Regions from separate parts of the Bacillus sp. LJBS17 genome, predicted to be linked through region 2. Evidence: riboswitches for the same ligand, from Rfam matches in the RefSeq annotation. Region 2 holds a riboswitch; the other holds the start of a gene.
What was found. A riboswitch is a leader RNA that binds a small molecule or an ion and turns the genes downstream of it on or off. The one in region 2 is predicted to bind S-adenosylmethionine.

Region 1 (3,410 bases), 1.8 Mb from region 2:
ATCTATCGAAAACTAGAAATGTCCCTTACGACTCTGTACTTGAACAAGTCATTTTTCCGCTTGTGCCGCAAAAGCGACTGCTTTCCGTCAAGGAAATTGCGGATTATGCCGTGTTTTTGGCAAGCGAGAAGGCGAAGGGCGTCACTGGGCAGGCTGTCGTCCTTGATGGGGGCTACACCGCACAATGACATAAAAAACACACTTGCTCCGCTAGGGAATCAAGTGTGTTTTTTCTTTGCTTATTTCCAAACATCATTAGCGATCTCAACCACATGGCGGAGCTTCGCCCATTGCTGTTCTTCAGTCAGCTTATTGCCTTCCTCAGTTGAAGCGAATCCGCATTGAGGGCTGAGGCAAAGCTGGTCTAAGCTTACATAACGGGATGCTTCTTCGATACGGCGTTTCACGTCATCCGGATTTTCAAGCTCACCGAATTTAGATGTCACTAAGCCAAGAACAAGCTGAAGATCAGACCGTTTTACGTAACGGAGCGGCTCAAATCCGCCTGAGCGTGAATCATCATACTCTAAGAAAAGTCCGTCAAGATTCAAGCCGTCAAAAATGGTTTCGGCTGCTGCGTCATAGCCGCCTTCCGCTGTCCAAGTGGACTGGAAGTTGCCGCGGCAAATATGCATGGTTACCGTCAAGTCATCCGGGCGGTCTGCAATCGCGTCGTTAATGGATTTCGCAAACAGCTGGCGAAGCTCATCAGGCGTTGTTCCGAACGCTTCGATTTGTTTTAAGCCTTTTTCTGATAAGAAAACGGCCCACGCTGTATCATCAAGCTGGAGGTAGCGGCAGCCTCTGTCATAAAACGCTTGAATCGCTTTTTTATATGCTTTGGATACATCATGCTGGAAAAGGTGATAATCTTTTTTATACGCATCCTTTTCCAGTTTTCCGCGGAAAAACAGCATATTCGGGCTTGGAATCGTCATCTTTGGCGTTGCGTCACCGGCAATGCTATGGAGAAATGAATAATCTTCAAGCATTGGGTGAGTTGAAAAGTCGATATCGCCTGTGACTTTAATGCCGCGTGCTTTTGTCTGTACGTTATGGAATTGAATGCCTTGCTCAGGAGTAAACGGCTCAACGCCATCTAAGTTTTCCAGGAAATCAAAGTGCCACCACGCTCTGCGGAATTCACCGTCTGTCACGACGTTCAGGCCGGTTTCCTTCTGTTTTTCCACAATGCGGATGATTTCATCGTTTTCAATTTGGCGAAGCTGCTCAGCCGTAATTTCGCCGGCCGCTTTTTGCAGCCGCGCTTTTTTAACGGGCTCAGATCTCAACAGGCTTCCGACTTGATCCGCGCGAAACGGCGGTTTTTTTCTTTGAAGTGATTTTTGTTCTGCGGGTGTTGTTTGTTGTGACATGTTGTCCATTCCTTCTTTCCATTCAAATATAAAAAAGCTCTTCCTTTGGATAAGGAAGAGCTTGCGTGACAATCTCAACCTTATCTTCAAGAGCAATCATTGCTCTAAAGGATTTAGCACCATTCTGTTAAACAGCGGTTGCCGGGTATCGCAGGGCCAGTCCCTCCACCTCTCTTGATAAGGAAAACCTTTTTATGAAATTTTCTGATAGTATCTATTATTCACACATTTTCTATTTCTGTCAATGATAGATTATCTCCACACATCGTTGGCAATGTCGATGACATGGCGAAGCTTTGCCCATTGCTGCTCCTCTGTCAGAAGGTTGCCTTCTTCTGTAGAGGCGAAACCGCACTGCGGGCTCAGGCATAGCTGGTCCAAGCTGACAAAACGCGCGGCTTCATTGATACGGCGTTTCACATCCTCAGGATTTTCAAGCTCGCCGTATTTCGATGTGATCAAGCCGAGCACAATTTGCAGATCCTTGCGCTTCACAAAACGGAGCGGATCAAAGTTTCCGGAGCGGTCATCATCGTATTCCAAGAAAAGGCCGTCAAGGTTTAAGCCGTCCAAAATCGTTTCCGCTACAGCGTCGTACCCTCCTGATGCCGCCCAGGTTGAGCGGAAGTTGCCGCGGCAAATGTGCATTGTGATCGTTAAATCGCCAGGCCGGTCTGCCACGGCATCGTTAATTGTTTTGGCAAATATGGCTGGCAATGTTTCTGGATCACCGCCGAGCGCCCGGACAACCTCTCTTCCTTTTTCCTCAAAGAAGAGAGACCATGACGTATCATCGAGCTGGAGATAACGGCAGCCAGCATCATAGAAGGCTTTGATTGCTTTTTTGTACGCTTGGGCCAGATCATGAAAGTATTCCTCTTGATCGTCATAAATCCCTTTATCCGCCTTTTCGCCAAAAAACAGCATATTTGGGCTGGGAATGGTCAATTTTGGCGTCGCGTTACCGGCAATCTCATGTAAAAATTGATAATCAGCAAGCGCTGGGTGGCTCGTAAAATCGAGTTTTCCCGTCACTTTGATGCTGCGCGCTTTCGTTTTTGTGTTATGGAACTGAATCCCCTCAGCAGGGATGAACGGTTCCACACCGTCAAGCCCTTCCAGGAAGTCATAATGCCACCAAGAACGCCGGAATTCCCCGTCTGTTACCACATCGAGACCGATTTCTTTTTGTTTTTCCACGATGCGGATGATCTCTTGATTTTCGATATCACGAAGCTGTTCTGCTGTCATCTCACCAGCCGCTTTTTTTTGCCGGGATTCCTTCACCGGAACGGAACGAAGCAAACTGCCGACATGATCGGCGCGGAAAGGTGCTTTGCGTTGTTTTTCTGTTTTTTGTCCTGCAACATTCGTTTGTTGAGCCATGTTATTCGCCTCTTTTCTGAAATATTGAGCATGTAAAAAGCTCTTCCTTTGTGTAAGGAAGAGCTTGAACGATCAAATCTCCGCCTCATCTGCAAGAACGCAATGTTCTTAAGGATTTAGCACCATTCTGTTTGAAACAGCGGTTGCCGGGTATCATAGGGCCAGTCCCTCCACCTCTCTTGATAAGGTACAACTTCATATTCAGATTTCAATTATCTTAATATTATTACTTTTGGATCAATTGTCAATGTTTTTTAGAGAATACTTTCATCTTCATCGTTATATAAAACCATATCAAGCACGATAGCGATGGCAGTGCAAATCAGAACATCTTCCTCGTTTGCAATCTCCAAGTGATAGGAATCACCCCAACTGAGCCACTTTTTGCTCACTGACATCCGGACATTTTCCCCGTCCGTCAGCTGGAATTCATCCCTCCATAAATCACCATCGATTTCCCAGTTAAGCCCGGAAATCACAAATTTCGGTTTGAAAAAAGTTACTTTCTTCGTTACCTCACAAACTGTTTTCCCGCCAATTGAAATCTCATAGCGCGGCAATAAAGACATTAGTTTTTGTTCTATGGAAACGAGCGTTTTCCCAGATGAGTCTGTCATTTGTAATGAGTCTCCTAACGAGAAAAAACGC
Region 2 (3,410 bases):
CCTGGTCTGTGAATCCCATGGCTTCAGCAAGTAATCGGAAAACCTCAGTGTTAGACTTGCTTTCCCCATATCTCTCAATCACCGGCTGCTGAAGCTGAATGTAATGGTGCCAGTAGGAGGTGTAAAAATCAGTATTTTCAAAAGCGGATGTTGCAGGCAGTACAATGTCCGCATATGCAGCCGTTTCCGTTAAAAACAAATCATGAACCACAGTAAACAAGTCTTCCCGCAGCAAGCCCTGTCTGACTTTGTTTGCTTCGGGCGCGACGACGGCAGGGTTCGTTCCGTAAATAAATAGAGAGCGAATCGGCGGGTCTGTTTCCAAAAGCACCCTGCCAAGCTGATTCATATTAAACGACCTCGGGGTGCGCCCTTTCAATAAGTCGGGCCGCTGCAAGGCATTTGTGTTATATTCTAAAATTCCGCTGTTATGCTTAATTGCGCCGCCCCCTGTGTGCAGCCATTGGCCGGTGATCGCCGGAAGACAGGCAATCGTCCTTACAATCATCCCGCCGTTATCGTGATGCTGGGGTCCGTTTCCGATTCTGATAAAAGAAGGGGAGGTTTCCCCGTACATTTTTGCCAGTCGGTAAATATCTTCGGTACTGACACCGGTGATCGTCGATACCTTTTCAGGATCATATTGTTTCACGTGTTCACGGAGCTCTTCATAGCCAACCGTGTACTCGGACAGAAATGCTTCATCATGAAGGTTTTCTTTAAATAAAATGTGCATGATGCCAAGAGCAAGTGCACTGTCGGTTCCCGGTTTTATTGGGATAAACCAATCTGCAAGACGTCCTGTTTGATTTTTATGCACATCGATCACGACAATTTTGGCACCTTGTTTTCGCGCTTTTTGGGCGATCGTAATTTGGTGCATATTTGTGCTGACCGCGTTGATTCCCCAAAAAATAAATAGTTTTGTATGAACGGTTTCCTCAGGATCGATTCCCGCGCTTATGCCCATTGTATATTTATAGCCTTCAGATCCCGCTTTGCTGCAAATCGTCCGTTCAAGCTGGCTTGACCCCATGCGGTAAAAAAAGCGACGGTCCATTCCTTCAGCTGTCAATTTCCCCATATTTCCGTAAAAGCTGTAAGGAAGTATGCTTTCAGCTCCCTCTGCATCAATCAGCTGTTTCCAGCGGGAGGTGATCGTATCGATTGCCTCTTCCCAGGAAATCGGTTCAAATATCGCTTGGCCTTTCGCACCTGTTCGTTTGAGCGGTGTAGTCAGCCGCTTTTCATCATATATGCGCTCCGTCATATTCCGGACTTTGTTGCATATGTTTCCGGCTGTGACAGGATGATCAGGGTCTCCTTGCATTTTTACGATTTTCCCGTCTTTTTTATGTATTAACAATCCGCACTGATCCGGGCAGTCCAGCGAGCAAACGGATTTGAAAATGCCGTTTTGTTGTGTGGCAAAAGATTTCATGGCCCAGTTCCTCTCTCTAGTTAGATATTTTGTAAGAATTATAACATTTCGGATGATAACGTCAATTCTGAAAAAAGAGATTGACATCAATCTGAGACTTCTTTATGATAAACGTATTCTTCATTCTGAAAATTACATACTCAACATTTTCTATCCAGAGAGGTGGAGGGACTGGCCCTATGAAACCTCGGCAACATTATTGTGCCAATTCCAGCAAGCGTCAGCTTGAAAGATAGGAAAGCAAGGTTTATACCGGCGTCTGCCTGTAACAGAGCGCGCCTATATATGAATCTCTTTCCATCTGCGGAAAGAGATTTTTTTTATGAAAAAATACGATGAAAAGGATGTTTTGCACCATGACGGTTTTGGTTACAGCACCGTACAACGAAGAAGGACGAAAAGAGCTAGAAAACTTGTTTGACTCAGTTGCTTATCAATCATGGAAGGAACAAGGCCGGGCATATCGGGAGGATGAACTTATTCAGCTGCTAAAAGCAACAAATGCGACAGGCTTGATTACTGAGCTTGATCAGGTAACAGACAGCGTATTTGCTTCTGTTCCCGAACTTTCATTTGTCGGTGTTTGCAGGGGAATGCCCTCCAATGTGGATGTGGCAGCTGCCTCAAAAAGAGGCATACCTGTTTTTTATACACCAGGGCGGAATGCACAAGCCGTTGCTGAAATGTTTATTGGAAATGTGATTTCCTTTCTGCGCCATACCAGCGCCTCGAATCAATGGCTGAAGGATGGAAAGTGGAACAGTGATTACCTGCAGGCTTATGTCAAATTTAAAGGAAATGAATTAACAGGAAAAACGGTTGGCATGATTGGGTTCGGGGCGGTTGGTCAAAGGATTGCAAAACTGCTGACTGCGTTTGACTGTAAAATAAAGTATTACGATCCATTCATTCAAGACGATCATCCGCTGTATGAAAAAGTATCTCTTAAAACGGTGTTTTCAGACAGTGATATCGTTTCTGTCCATCTGCCTCGTACTGAGGAAACACTTGGACTTATTGATCGGAAGTATTTTGATCTGATGAAACAGAGTGCGATTTTCGTCAATACTTCAAGAGCAGTTGTTGTAAACCGTGAAGATCTTTTATCTGTATTAAAAGAACACAAAATCAGAGGTGCGATATTAGACGTTTTTTATCATGAACCTCCAGAGGAATCAGATTATGAATTGATTTCATTGCCTAATGTTCTGGCAACACCGCATCTCGCTGGAGCAACATTTGAAGTGGAGGATCATCACGTGACGATACTGAATAAAGCCCTCAAAAAGTGGAAGGGTGAAAAAACTCTTAATATTCTGACAATGTATAACAAGGACGAACTGAAAACAGGGGTATAAGAAAGGAGGCTAACAGAATGAAAAAACAAAAAGGCTATCTCGTTTTTGATATTGGCACAGGCAATGCGAGGGTAGCGGTCGTGAGTGTAACCGGCAGTGTTTTAACAGTTGAACGGGAGGACATCGTGTATTCCACAGAGACGCTTTACCCGGACAGCCGTTATTTTTCTCCTCAGGTGCTGTGGAAGCAGGTGATGAATTTGGCAAAACGTGTGCTATCCCGTTCGTGTGATATTGACATCATTGGTTTGACATCGACGAGTCAAAGGCAGGGAATTGTTCTGATCGATCAAAACGGCGATTCTTTTCTCGGGCTGCCGAACATCGATAACCGCGGTCGAGAGTGGGAGGCGAGCATTCCCGATCGGGAAGAGATATACAGCCGCACAGGCCGCCTGCCAACCGCACTTTTTTCCGCGCTCAAGCTTTATGGATTAAAACAGCGCCAGCCCTCTTTATGGGAAAAGACTGCAAGCTTTACTAGCATCAGTGATTGGGTGACGTACCAACTGAGCGGAATATTAACATATGAACCATCACAGGCAACAGAAACCCTGCTGTTTGATGTGAAGCAAAACACTTGGTCAGAAGAGATGTGCGACATATTCGGC

Region 1: another riboswitch for S-adenosylmethionine. It lies ahead of KXZ66_RS20525 (5-methyltetrahydropteroyltriglutamate--homocysteine S-methyltransferase); the one in region 2 lies ahead of KXZ66_RS10775 (2-hydroxyacid dehydrogenase).

The regions. Positions count from the first base shown of each region.
Region 1 covers NZ_CP079759.1:3,973,517-3,976,926, reverse strand. The annotation lists gene KXZ66_RS20530 (3-hydroxybutyrate dehydrogenase) at 1-188, shown strand, start outside; gene KXZ66_RS20525 (5-methyltetrahydropteroyltriglutamate--homocysteine S-methyltransferase) at 240-1,376, opposite strand; SAM riboswitch class I at 1,454-1,560, opposite strand; gene KXZ66_RS20520 (5-methyltetrahydropteroyltriglutamate--homocysteine S-methyltransferase) at 1,629-2,762, opposite strand; SAM riboswitch class I at 2,845-2,951, opposite strand; gene KXZ66_RS20515 (LURP-one-related/scramblase family protein) at 3,017-3,410, opposite strand, start outside.
Region 2 covers NZ_CP079759.1:2,131,399-2,134,808, reverse strand. The annotation lists gene KXZ66_RS10780 (molybdopterin oxidoreductase family protein) at 1-1,441, opposite strand, end outside; SAM riboswitch class I at 1,589-1,680, shown strand; gene KXZ66_RS10775 (2-hydroxyacid dehydrogenase) at 1,777-2,799, shown strand; gene KXZ66_RS10770 (FGGY-family carbohydrate kinase) at 2,817-3,410, shown strand, end outside.